DNA from 4 places in the Photobacterium sp. TY1-4 genome. Region 3 is predicted to be linked to each of the others. Evidence: predicted binding sites of a transcription regulator. Region 3 holds the regulator's gene; each other region holds the start of a gene.
What was found. The regulator PurR, encoded in region 3, represses purine synthesis genes. The targets are predictions, from matches to a motif close to TNANGNAAACGTTTNCNTNA.
Positions count from the first base shown of each region.

Region 1: a site for PurR is predicted at 1,881-1,900, ahead of NH461_RS03470 (uracil-xanthine permease family protein). Genes of this name have one in related genera too.
Region 2: a site for PurR is predicted at 2,097-2,116, ahead of glpX (class II fructose-bisphosphatase). Genes of this name have one in related genera too.
Region 4: a site for PurR is predicted at 1,704-1,723, ahead of purT (formate-dependent phosphoribosylglycinamide formyltransferase). Genes of this name have one in related genera too.

Region 1 is NZ_CP099734.1:706,312-709,705, forward strand. It holds gene upp (uracil phosphoribosyltransferase) at 1-307, shown strand, start outside; gene NH461_RS03470 (uracil-xanthine permease family protein) at 585-1,835, opposite strand; gene NH461_RS03475 (DUF2066 domain-containing protein) at 2,139-3,323, shown strand.
Region 2 is NZ_CP099734.1:209,760-213,153, reverse strand. It holds gene glpK (glycerol kinase GlpK) at 1-573, shown strand, start outside; gene NH461_RS01005 (IS4 family transposase) at 709-2,019, shown strand; gene glpX (class II fructose-bisphosphatase) at 2,175-3,182, shown strand; gene NH461_RS00995 (helix-turn-helix transcriptional regulator) at 3,342-3,394, shown strand, end outside.
Region 3 is NZ_CP099734.1:1,487,907-1,491,300, forward strand. It holds gene NH461_RS07015 (TfoX/Sxy family DNA transformation protein) at 166-759, opposite strand; cyclic di-GMP riboswitch class I at 887-992, opposite strand; gene purR (HTH-type transcriptional repressor PurR) at 1,269-2,276, opposite strand; gene NH461_RS07025 (heme ABC transporter ATP-binding protein) at 2,749-3,394, opposite strand, start outside.
Region 4 is NZ_CP099734.1:1,874,664-1,878,057, reverse strand. It holds gene NH461_RS08890 (thiopurine S-methyltransferase) at 1-372, shown strand, start outside; gene purT (formate-dependent phosphoribosylglycinamide formyltransferase) at 469-1,647, opposite strand; gene NH461_RS08880 (hypothetical protein) at 2,075-2,503, shown strand; gene NH461_RS08875 (TAXI family TRAP transporter solute-binding subunit) at 2,646-3,394, opposite strand, start outside.

The sequences.
Region 1 (3,394 bases), 780 kb from region 3:
GCTGGAGCCGGTTCCGTATTTCCACAAGCTGGCTTCTAACATTGATGAGCGCATGGCGCTGGTGGTTGACCCGATGCTGGCAACCGGTGGCTCGATGATCGCCACAATTGACCTGCTGAAAGAGCACGGCTGTAAATCCATTAAAGTGCTGGTTCTGGTTGCTGCACCAGAAGGGGTTGAGGCTCTGGAAAAAGCGCACCCGGATGTTGAGCTGTACACTGCGGCAATCGATCAGAAGCTGAATGACAAAGGATACATCGTTCCGGGTCTGGGCGATGCCGGCGATAAGATCTTCGGTACCAAGTAAGCATCAACATCAGTGACACAAGAACCGGGCCCTGCCCGGTTTTTTTCTGTCTGAGATCTGCCGAACCCTTATCCGGTGCGGGACATGTCTCTGACTCCAACCTCTGAATCTTCACCGTGCGCCCGGCTGTTTTGAACCAATCAGGTCAATCAGGGAGTAACGGATTGACCTGGGCTAACTTAACCGACGCGGCCTGATGGGCTGGCCATAAAAAACGCAGAAGCGGGGGCTTCTGCGTTTTGGGGGATCTTGCCTATTGTTTGCGAGAGGCTGGGACTTAGCGCGTGGACTCTTCCATTTGCGCGTTGTCGACCACGTGGTTCTCGCCCAGATTGTCCGGCAGAACCAGGTTCAGCACAATGGCGACAATGCCGCACAGGCTGACGCCTTGCAGGCTGAATTCACCGATGCCGAATGCCATGCCGCCGATGCCGAAGACCAGGGTTACCGCGACAATCACCAGATTACGTGCTTTGTGCAGATCCACTTGGTTCTTGATCAGGGTGTTGAGGCCAACGGTGGCAATGGAGCCGAACAGCAAAATCATGATCCCGCCCATCACCGGCACCGGGATGGTTTGCAGCGAAGCGCCCAGCTTGCCGACAAAGGCCAGCACCAGCGCGGTAACGGCAGCCCAGGTCATAATCACCGGGTTGAAAGCTTTGGTCAGCATCACCGCACCGGTGACTTCTGAATAGGTGGTATTTGGCGGCGCGCCGAATAAAGAGGCAGCCATGGTTGCGACCCCGTCACCCGCCATGGTCCGGTGCAGGCCCGGCTTTTTCAGGTAGTCTTTCCCGGTGACGTTGGAGATGGCCAGCATATCGCCGACGTGCTCTACCGCCGGGGCAATGGCGACCGGGATCATAAACAGGATGGCATTGATGTTAAATTCCGGGAACGTGAAGTTCGGCAAAGACAGCCAACTGGCCTGGGCCACTGGCGTAAAGTCGACCACACCGAAGAACAGGCTGGTGGTGTAACCGGCAACAATCCCGCCCACAATCGGGACCAGCTTCAGGAAGCCTTTGGCGAAGACGCTCAGCACAATGGTGACCAGCAGAGAGATCGTCGAAATCCACAGCGCAGCATCACCATCGATCAGCTGTACGGCACCGTCTCCGGTTTTCCCCAGCGCCATATTGACCGCAACCGGTGCCAGACCCAGACCAATCACCATGATCACCGGGCCAACCACCACCGGTGGCAGCAGTTTATGAATAATGGCGACACCGCGCACTTTGATCACGGCACTCATCAACACGTAAACAACCCCGGCAGCCATCAGGCCACTCATGGTCCCGGCAACACCCCAGGTTTGGACGCCATACATAATCGGAGCAATAAACGCAAAAGAGGAAGCGAGAAAGATGGGAACGGAGCGTTTGGTGATGAATTGAAAAAGAAGGGTACCAATACCTGCGCCAAATAGCGCCACACTCGGATCCAGCCCGGTTAATAGTGGTACCAGAACCAATGCACCAAACGCGACAAACAGCATTTGAGCGCCCTGTACAACCTGCATCATTGTTGTTTCCACCCTGTCTGAAAAAAAATCGCGGAATGCTATCACGGATGTAATCGTTTGCCCATTTGCCGGACAGGAAAAAACCACTTGCTCATCAGGGATGTTGAAAAGTTTAATTTTGGTCACCTTTTAATGTAACGATTGTATTTCGTTGCATGCATTGGTGCGGTTGTTTCGGTCGTCTGAGGCGGCTCAGGTTACGGGAGTTGGAAGAAAGCGCACGCCTGGCGTGGATTTTCTCACGCTAGCAGTTGCCGATACTGGCTGGTTCATTCTATGATCGGGCATTAAGTCAATGATGATATGAGTCTTCTAATGCTGCGTATTGCTCTACTCCTGTGCGCTTTCCTGGCCTGGCCATTGAAAGCTGCAACAGTGACCAATCTGTATCAGGCGGAAGTGGTGTTGCCGGATACTGATCGGGCGTCTGAAACGAAAGCGCGGGAAGCTGCGCTGGCGCAGGTGCTGGTCAAAGTGTCGGGTCAAAGTACCATTACCGAGAATGAAGTGATCCAAAAGGCGATGGCCAACAGCCGCGTGTATGTCAGCCAGTTTGGTTATGGTAGCCAGGATGGCCAGCAAACCCTGGCGCTGGCGTTTGACCGGGGGCAAGTGCGTAATCTGCTGACCCAGGCGAATGCCACTCTGTGGCGGGAAGAGCGGCCGAGCGTGTTGGTGTGGCTGGTGAAAGATGCCAATCGCAATCGGGACATTGTCTGGGATCAGTCCGGCAGTGTGCTGACCGCCCAACTGAAACGGGCTGCTGACCAACGCGGGGTGCCGGTGATGGTGCCGATTGGCGACTTTGAAGATGTTACCGCGATTAATATTCCGGATCTGTGGGGCGGTTTTGTGCAGCCGATTGCAGGCGCCAGTGCCCGATATCAGCCGGACGCCATTCTGGTGATCCGCATGCGCCAGTCTGCGGCTGATAATGTCGATCTTGGTTGGCAGCTGTTTGCCGATACTCCGGAGCAGTTGGCGAATTCGCAAACCATGCCGGCAGAAGGTCGCGCGGCGGGCAGTACGGCAGATGCCCTGAAGCAGATGATGGATCAGGTCGCCGACACGCTGGCGGCCAAGTATGCGGTACCGCTGGGCGGCGCGGCCAGTGATGCTTTCGCCATTGAGGTGGCCAATATTCGCACCACGGAAGACTTCTTTGCCCTGGAGCGGTTGCTGACCAATCTCACGTCGGTCGCTTCGGTTAATGCCAGCCGTGTGCAAGGGGACAGCGTGATCTTTGCCGTGAACCTGTTGAGCACAGAAAACGCGTTTTATCAGGAGCTGGGCCGGGATACCCGCCTGAGCCGGGCAGCGGCGGCGTTGCCGGGTACTGAGCCGGGGGGCATGTCTCCGGAAGAGAAGCTGCAGGTGTTGTACGCCGGTGTTGAATCGGACACGGCTCTCGACCCGGATGCGGTGGATGTGTCAGCGACCCTGGCTCAGCCTCGGATCGAGCGGAACCAGTTCTACTGGCGCCCTTAGTCCGCTCCCACGTAGCGGCACCGTGAATGATAAAAAAACCGGCCCTCTCTGAGAGGCCGGTTTTTGTTTTT
Region 2 (3,394 bases), 1.3 Mb from region 3:
CAGTGGCTGCGTGACGAAATGAAACTGCTCAATGATGCCAGCGACTCCGAGTACTTTGCTGAGAAAGTCGGCAGTGCCAACGGCGTTTACCTGGTGCCGGCCTTCACCGGCCTGGGCGCGCCGTACTGGGACCCGTATGCCCGCGGCACCATTGTCGGCCTGACCCGTGGCGTCAATGCCAACCACATCATCCGCGCCACGCTGGAAGGCATCGCCTACCAGACCCGCGACGTGCTGGATGCCATGCAGGCCGATTCCGGCATTGAGCTGGCCAACCTGCGTGTCGACGGCGGCGCCGTGGCGAACAACTTCCTGATGCAGTTCCAGTCGGACATCCTCAACACCGAGGTTCACCGTCCGGTCGTCACCGAAGTCACCGCGCTGGGTGCCGCTTACCTGGCCGGTCTGGCAGTGGGTTTCTGGGGCAGCATTGACGAGCTGAAAGACAAGGCCAAGCTGGATCGCAGCTTCCACCCTTGCGGCGACGAGCAAAAACGTCAGCGCCGCTACCAGGGCTGGAAGCGTGCCGTCGAGTGCGCTAAAGGCTGGGCACTGAACGAAGACGAGATCTGATCCCGTTTCCCCGTACGATGTCACTTTCAAAGGCCTGCTCCGCAGTAATGCCGATCAGTTAAGCCAAAAATGATCGGTTGAACGATCCTCTGGAGCTGTCAAAATCCGAGTGTATTCAGTGCACTCGGATTTTTTATGGACGTCTCACAAGCCCTCGATATCATTAATAACTGGAAGCCTAACCAAGTAGAAACACTGGCTGACTTGCTTCCTCTCGAACTGATTGATGAAGCCTATTCCCTCACGGATACCGTCACGATGCGCAAGCGAAAGTTGACGCTGGAATCCATGGTCTGGCTATTGGTTGGCATGGCCATTTACAATGACAAGTCAGTGAAAGATCTTGTAAATCAGCTAGATATTGTTGATAGAACCGGGAAGGCTTTTGTTGCTCCAAGTGCATTGACCCAACGTCGAAAGACTCTCGGGGAGCCTGCCATGAGAGCGGTCTTCGAACGTATGACTGCCGCGTGGATGGAAGGCGCCAACTTGCCTCACTGGAACGGCCTCACACTGTTGGGCGTTGATGGCGTGGTCTGGCGGACGCCGGACAGTCCACAAAATAACGAAGTATTCTCCCGGCAAAAAGACACCCAATACCCTCAAGTCCGCATGGTCTGCCAAATGGAGTTAAGCAGCCATTTAATTACAGGCAGTGCTTTCGATGACTATGCTGTCAATGAGATGGTGTTGGCAGAGAAACTCATTGAGACGACCCCAGATCATAGCCTCACCATGTTCGATAAAGGTTTTTACTCTCTGGGCTTGCTGCATCAGTGGCATCAGGCGGGTACTGAACGCCACTGGTTGCTCCCATTAAAGAAAAATACGCAATATGAGATCGTACAATCTTTAGGCCGAAACGACAAACTGGTATCACTGAGAAGTAACCCGAGAGCCCGTAAACTTTGGCCCAATCTACCGGATAAAATCACCGCTCGCTTAGTCACGCGTAAAGTCAAAGGGAAGACATACGAGGTGCTGACTTCAATGGTAGATGCTATGCGCTACCCTGCCGCAGATATCAGCAGTCTCTATGGACATCGCTGGGAAATAGAAATGGGTTACCGAGAGCAAAAGCAGTATATGTTGGGCAACCGTCTGACCCTTCGAAGCCGTCTCCCCGAACTGGTGAAGCAAGAGCTGTGGGGGATTTTACTGACTTACAACCTGATCCGTTATCAGATGGTGGAGCTCTGCTTCACCCTAAAAGGGAACTACTTGCCTTACCAACTGAGTTTCAATGGAACGCTCGCACACATAATGCGCTTACTGGTTGGATTACCGTACTCAACACCGGGAGCTATCCCACGCCAGCTCAAGAGCTTCCACAGCATGGCTGAAAGTTTGATATTAGAGGGACGAAGAGAAAGAACCTTCCCCAGAACAGTCAAGCCTCGCCCCAAAAGATACGCCCAAAAGAAAAATGCCGCTCACCTTAAGTGAACGGCATTACTGCTCCGCAGGCCTTTTTTATCGTCATGCAACCCTGATCCCCCTTCGCGCGGACACGCATCCGGAAATAACGCAAACGTTTCCTTTTCGCTGTGTTAAAATCGCGCCCAGATTTTCAGCCCCAGTTTTCTAGATTCGGAGTCCCCATGAAACGCGATTTAGCAATGGCATTTTCCCGTGTAACCGAAGGCGCCGCTCTGGCCGGCTACAAATGGCTTGGCCGCGGCGATAAAAATGCCGCCGACGGCGCTGCCGTGGAGGTGATGCGCACCCTGCTGAACCAGACCGAGATTGCCGGTGAAATTGTGATCGGTGAAGGTGAAATCGACGAAGCCCCAATGCTCTATATTGGCGAGCAGGTCGGCATCGGCGGTGATGCGGTTGATATTGCCGTTGACCCCATTGAAGGCACCCGCATGACCGCCATGGGCCAGAATAATGCCCTGGCCGTGCTGGCCGCCGGTGAGAAAGGCTCGTTCCTCAAAGCGCCGGATATGTACATGGAAAAACTGGTGGTCGGCCCTGCCGCCAAAGGGGTGATTGATCTCCACCAGCCGCTGGCGGTGAATCTGGAAAAAATTGCCGCCGCCCTTGGCAAGCCTCTCAACGCTCTGACCGTGACCACCCTGGCTAAACCGCGTCACGATGCCGTGATTGCCGAAATGCAGGCCATGGGCGTGCGCGTGTTTGCCTTCCCCGATGGGGATGTGGCGGCTTCGATCCTGACCTGCATGCCGGACAGCGAAGTCGATGTGATGTACTGCATCGGCGGCGCGCCGGAAGGCGTGGTCTCAGCCGCGGCAATCCGCGCCCTGGGCGGCGACATGCAGGGCCGCCTGCTGCCGCGCCACCAGGTCAAGGGGGATAACGCAGAGAACCGCCGCCTGGGCGAGACGGAAATCATCCGTTGCCGCGAGATGGGCATTGAAGCCAACACCGTGCTGCGCATGGAAGACATGGCCCAGAGCGACAACGTGATTTTTGCCGGCACCGGGATCACCAAGGGCGATCTACTCGACGGGATCAACCGCCAGGGCAATATCGCCACCACTGAAACCCTGCTGATCCGCGGCAAGTGCCGCACCATCCGCCGCATCAAATCGACCCACTACTTAGATCGCAAGGACGACGCCATCAAAGGCCACATCCTGTAACGTCTTCAGGCCAGGTCCCACCCGGGGCCTGGCCACCCCCCCCGTACTCCATTCTTTCCCCACCTTGTCGGTTCTGCCGCTATACTTAGCTTTGTAAAGCTGTTGCTTTATTTACTTGGCTGGCTACATAATAAACCGACACAGGAAAATAAAGCTGCTATGAAAACCATTGATAAAATTCTCAACCGGATGAAACGCGACGGCCCGGTCAC
Region 3 (3,394 bases):
GCAGGGCATATAAATACTCCCCGTGGCGACCGACATTGAACCGCGTAGTTTGCTTCTTAAATGCTTGTTCAGGTCAGGGATGGCTTGGTTAAGGGATGGGAAGCGAAGCATGAAATAAAAAAAGAGGCGCAAGCCGCCTCTTTTTCACAATGAATCGGGAAGGGTTCAGCCGTTGAGTTTTGACAACAGCTCGGAACGACGCTGCGGTGGAATGACGGACCAGTGACGTCCGCTCACCGCGCCTTCCAGCGCCCAGAGCAAGTCGATACTGACCGTTTCCTGATGCGTTTCCTGCAGAGCTTTATAAGCGTTTAATGCACCGGCTTCGTAGAGTTCGTCGACGGTACAAATCCCTGCTTTTTTCAGCATTCGTTCGTTGGCTAAACGTAGGTTCGGCAAATCCTTGATACGGCTCGGGCCGGTCTGGCTTTTCTTTTCCTTGTCCTGTTTAGCAGCCTCAAAAGATTGTTTGGCGTGTTCGATAATTTGCTCTGGCGCATCCCACCACTCCTCAGGAATTGCGAAGTGTTTGGTGACGACCGGAAATCCACGCTTTTTGTAAACGTATGGGCTGAGTCCTGCTTGTTTAAATTGTTCTTCGTTTTCGGCATTGGCACGCAGGTGAAGTTTGTCGTTAACCACTAACGCAAACATGGTTTCGCCTGAGAAAATCCCAAAACCACCAAACATTGAACGTGATTTTACATTTTCAAAACATTGAAACAGTCGAAGAGAATCTTTAAGTACTGGTTTGTCCATGCTTCTTACTCGGTGAAAAATTTCTCGAGTCACCTAACAACAGAGCGAGGATTCAGATTAGCAAATTACGAAGAAAAGCAATGTCAGGGATTTGTCAGGATTCTGAACATGACTTCTTGCTACATCCATCGGCAACCCCGCTACCATAAGTCCACTTAGTTATTGATAAATAAGTAACTCTTAGGCCGGAGGCTTTGCGTCCCATTCTTTAGAATGGTTTGCCTTGTTCGTGACATAAACAAGCATATCTCAGAAGATATTTTTGAACTTGGTCCCATTTTTAAAAATGTGATATTGCTCCCACAAATAGATCCTAAAGCCTGCTAGCAAAAATTTAAAACTTATTAAATTTTGAACAAGTTGGTCGGGATTGGGCCAGATTTAACACGTTATGGGTCTTGATAAATTCGGGATGTAAATCTGTGGTCAGAGGATGGTCAAAATTGCAACAAAAAACCGATAGCAAGCTATCGGTTTTTTTGAAAAGAAAAATTGAAGTGTTTATGAAATCAGATGTTTAGGTTCTTGACTGATTTTCTCACGACCAATTCGGGCGCCATTTCAAAGATCCGGCGTTCATGTTGTTTGTCTTTCACCCGTGCCATCAGGATTTCAATGGCTTTCTTACCCAACCGTTGTTTCGGCTGGTGGATGGTGGTGAGCGGTGGTGAGAAGTACGGCGCTAGATCGATATTGTCATAACCGATGATGGAGATATCATCCGGCACGCGCAGACCCGCTTGCTCAAACGTACTGATCAGCGCCATTGCCATAATGTCGTTAAAGCAGAAAATCGCGGTCGGGCGCTCTTCCATGGCGATGAACTGCTTGGCAGCCGCCACGGCAGATTCACACTCAAAATCGCCTTCAATCAGCCAGTCCGGATTGACGCTCAAATTGGCTTCAGCCATGGCTTTGTGGAAGCCTTTGAGGCGCTCACGGCAGGTCAGTTTTTCACTGTGTCCGGTCAGGCAGCCAATTTTCTGGTGGCCGTGTTCAATAAAGTATTTGGTCGCGACATAGCCACCCAATTCCGCATTGTCCTGGATTTTGTCGGTGTGCGGGCTCTCCGGACCCCAGTCCATGACCACCATCGGCAGATCTTTCTGGCGCTCGAGCAGGGCCAGCAGTTTATCGTCCAGATCGGAACACATCACCAGTAATCCGTCGACCCGCTTTTCAGCCAGCATGCGCAGATAGTCACGTTGCTTTTCCAGGTTCCCTTCGGTGTTACACAGGATCAGCGTGTAGCCTTCGCCATAACAATATTCTTCAACCCCATGTACAACTTCGGCAAAGAACGGGTTGGTTGATTTGGTCACCAGCATGCCGATGGTCCGGGTGGTGTTACATTTCAGGCTTCGCGCCACAGCGCTCGGGGCATAGTTGAGCTCATCCACGGCGGCCAGCACTTTCTTCTGGGTTGCTTCTGCAACAAACCGGGTTTTATTGATCACGTGAGACACTGTTGTGGTTGAAACACCTGCCAAACGTGCAACATCTTTAATCGTTGCCATACTTATTCTTCTAATAATTCAAAGCGGGCTTGGGCCCATTTCTCTTCATTGATCTGAACAGCATTCAACAGCCGTGCACCAAACTGAATAAGTATCTGGTTTGCTTCTTGGAGTCAGGCCAGATACTTGTTCAGTTTGGCATGATGATCTGCGTTCACAGGGATCATCATGCTGTTTCATACTGCGTATAAAACGTCAAAAAGCCGCTTCTCTTCCGAGCGGCTTTCTTGTTCTTCTCGCCTTTCAGGCGTTGCATTGTGTAATCGCTTGCGATCACATTCTACTGAGTGTAGCGCACAGTGCAACGTTTCTGTATCGCAAGGTAGTAATTCTTGATAGATATCAACAAACTCACTGCAAATTTTCTCAAATTGGATGCATATCTGGTGGTGTTCTTTATGTCGGCCATCGCTTCTCCCGGAGGAAAACCGGGAGAATCGTGCTGGGGATGGTGCAGGTTAGGCAGGTTTCCTTATCCTGCGGGCAATACGACCGGGAAATCCTGGGTCGGATGTTTGCTGACGTGGACCGGCCAGCCATAGACCTGCTGGATGATGTCGGGGGTTAACGCCTGCCATGGCGTGCCATCAGCCTGCACTTTGCCTTGATTGATGATCACTAACCGATCGGCATATTGGGCGGCCAGATTGAGATCATGGATCACCACAATCACAGCCGCACCGGCCCGGGCCAGCTCCCGGGCCACTTGTAAGGTCCGGTGCTGATGCGCGAGATCCAGGGCAGAAGTCGGTTCATCAAGCATCAGGATACATTGCTCACCCGCCTGGCTGAGTTGCGTCAGCACCCGGGCTAGGTGAACCCGCTGTTTTTCACCACCGGACAGGGTGGGGTATAGGCGGTCCTGAAGTGCCAGGACATCGACCCGGCTCATGGTTTCAGTTGCCAGTGCTTGGGTGTCTTTTTTCGTCAGTTGCAGGGGTAAGCTGCCCAGCTCAACCACTTCCCGTGCAGTAAACGCAAACGTCAGGTTGCTGTGTTGCGGCAGGACCCCAAGGTGTCTGGCGAGGGTCGCCGGGGCATAGGTGTTCCGATCTTGACCGAAAAATTGTATCGTGCCGCCGCCGTCGGCTTCGCCGCACAGTACCTTCAGCAGGCTG
Region 4 (3,394 bases), 390 kb from region 3:
CAGACGCTGTATGAGTTTGATGAGGTGAGCATCTATTGCGGTGACTTCTTCGCGACGAAGATTGAGCCAGTGGATGTGGTTTATGATCGCGCAGCACTGATTGCGATGCCGCCTTCGATGCGCAAAATGTATGCCGAGCAATTGCTGTCGATGGTCAAATCGGGTGGTCGCATCCTGCTGGTGACGCTGGATTACCCGCAAGCCGAGATGGACGGACCGCCGTTCTCTGTCACCGGGGAAGAAGTGGCACAACTGTTCAGTGGTTGCCAGATCACTCATCTGGAGCGGGATGAAGCCGATGAGAGCCATCCGCGCCGCCAGAAAGGCCTGACGCGTTTTGCGGAAGAAGTCTGGCTGATTGAGTTGCCGTAAGCTGATCCGTGTATCATCAAGGATGCATGAAAACAAAAGGAGCCTCAGGGCTCCTTTTGTCGTTCCAGGGCGCCACGCAGGAGCCCTATGAAAGGCTTAGTCGAAAATGACCTCGACATCTGCTGCGGTGGCTTTGGCGGCCTCAATCGCGTTGTCGGTTGATTCCCGGCGACAGAGGGCGACGCCCAGACGGCGGCGGCCGTTGATTTCCGGCTTGGCAAACAGGCGCAGTTGGGTCTGAGGTCGCGCCAGGGCCGCAGTCAGGTTGTCGAAGCGGACGTTGTCGGAAACGCCTTGGGGCAGGATCACCGCAGACGCCGCCGGACCAAATTGCTGGATGCTATGCACCGGCAGCCCGAGGAAAGCGCGCACGTGGAGGGCAAACTCGGACAGATCTTGCGAGATCAGCGTCACCAGGCCGGTATCGTGTGGGCGAGGGGAGACTTCACTGAACAGGACGTTGTCACCCTGGACGAAAAGCTCAACCCCGAACAAACCGCAACCCCCGAGGGACAGGACTACTTTCTCGGCGACTTGCTGCGCCGCTTTCAATGCCGCGTCGGACATCTGCTGTGGCTGCCAGGATTCGCGATAGTCCCCGTCTTCCTGACGATGGCCGATCGGGGCGCAGAAGTGAATTCCGTCGACAGCGCTGACGGTCAGCAGGGTGATTTCATAATCGAAATCGACAAAGCCTTCGACAATCACGCGTCCGGCACCGGCACGTCCGCCTTCCTGCGCATATTGCCAGGCCGATTCGATATCGGCCTGGGTTTTGACTACGCTTTGCCCTTTCCCGGAGGAGCTCATAATCGGCTTGACCACACACGGCATGCCGATTTGCTCAATGGCTTGGACAAAGTCAGGGTAAGTTTCAGCAAACGCATAAGGGGAGGTCGGGATGCTCAGGGTTTCTGCAGCCAGGCGGCGGATCCCTTCGCGGTTCATCGTCAGTTGGGTGGCTTTGGCGGTCGGGACAACATTCACGCCCTCGGCTTCCAGTTCAACCAGAGTATCGGTCGCAATGGCTTCGATCTCCGGCACCACGTAGTGCGGCTGCTCTTCGGCAATGACAGCCTTTAGGGCATCGCCGTCCAGCATATCAATCACATGCTGGCGATGAGCGACCTGCATGGCCGGTGCATCGGCGTAGCGATCGACAGCGATGACTTCCAGACCTAAGCGCTGACATTCAATGGCGACTTCTTTCCCTAGCTCTCCGGATCCTAGTAACAGGACACGGGTGGCACCGGGACGCGTAGCTGAACCTAACATGACGTTTCCTTACACTAAGTATTGATATTGCGGGGAATCATACAGGATTTGCAAATTTGCGCAAACGTTTGCGCGTTGGTTGTTTAAATGTCCGGCATTGCGGAAAAGCTTTCACCAGCGCACCTGAGCACGCGTATTTTGTGCCACGTCTTTGTTGCTGCTCTTTATGTCTTTGCTGTGACTTGCTACGAGTTTTTGCAGCGATTCACCACGTGTTTTTGAAGCAAGTCACCACGTGTTTCGAAGCTGTTCGCTACGTATTGGAAGCCCTGCGCCACGCTTTCAATGCCTTTTGCAACAGCTTTAAAGCGCTGTTTGGGGCCTGAGATATTGTCAAAGTTGTGTCATGTTTGGCAGCCGGGGGTCGAGTTAGACACCTGTTTGAGGTTAACTTGTTGCCAGGCTTAGCAATGGCAGAGTTTTATCCATGAAAAAAATAGTTTTAGGTCTTGCACTGGCGCTGTCGGTGCCAATGTCAGCACAAGCAGGCCAGAGTGCCGGTGTCTTTTTTGGCAGCCCGATGAGCGGCGTACAGTTGAAACACAATGATTTACGCTTTTCCGTGGGCGTGGATGATTTCGGGGTTGCGGTGGATAAAACCTTCAACCTCGGCTCCCTGACCAATAATCCCGAGTTGAACAGCTTCTATACCTTCGCCGGGGCACAGTACGTCGATGATAACGACCATAAGCACAAGCATGATCATGACAATGAACTCGGCGTCCGCGCAGGGGTTGGTTTTGAAGTGCCGGTCGAAAAATTCGAGTTCTACGGTGAAGTCGGCCCGACCCTGTATGTGGTCGAGGATGTCGACATGGAGCTGGAAGGCGCGCTGGGTCTGCGCTACCGCTTCTAAAGCCCGCTCGGTTACGGCTTGTTATCAGCCCCAGGTTGGATTGCTCCGGCCTGGGGCTTTGCTTTTTTGGATGAGAGTGAGTTGGAAGAGAGCGAGTTGGCTGAGCTCCAGTTTGCCCGGTATCCGTAGACTGAGTTTTTGTTTACTTGGTGATTGCGGCTTCCTGGAAGTACTTCTTGGCGCCGTCATGCAGCGGCGCGGCCAGCCCGTTGTGTATCATGTCTTTGGGATCCAGGCCAGAGAATGCCGGGTGGAGTTTTTGGAACGTATCGAAGTGCTCGAAGACTGACTTGGCGACCTGGTAGATCACCTCGTTCTTCATGCGGGCTGAGGTGACAAGGGTGGCATGGATCCCGAAGGTGCTGACCGCTTGCGGGGTCCCTCGATACATCCCACCCGGAATACTGGCGAGCTGATAAAACGCATTCTCCTCGATCAGCTTGTTCACGGCCGGGCCACTCACCGGCACAATCACGCTATTGCATGCAGTGGTGGCTTCCTTGATGGTGTTGTTCGGGTGGCCGACGGTGAACACGATGGCATCCACCTTGTTCTCACATAGAGCGCGGGACTGCTCGGCGGCGTTGAGTTGCGTCACTTTGGCAAAGCTTTTCGTGGTCCAGCCCATCGCCGTCATCAGCACCTCCATGGTCCCCCGTTGCCCGGAGCCCGGGTTGCCGATATTCACGCGCTTGCCTTTCAGATCGGCAAAGGTCTTAATCCCCGCATCTGTCCGTGCCACGACGGTAAACGGCTCTGTATAAATCGAAAACACAGTGCGGAGTGATTTAAACGGTCCCTTATCAGCAAACACACTGGTGCCGTGATAGGCATGGTACTGCCAGTCGGATTGGACGATCCCCAGGTCTAGCTCTCCGTCCCGGATGGCAT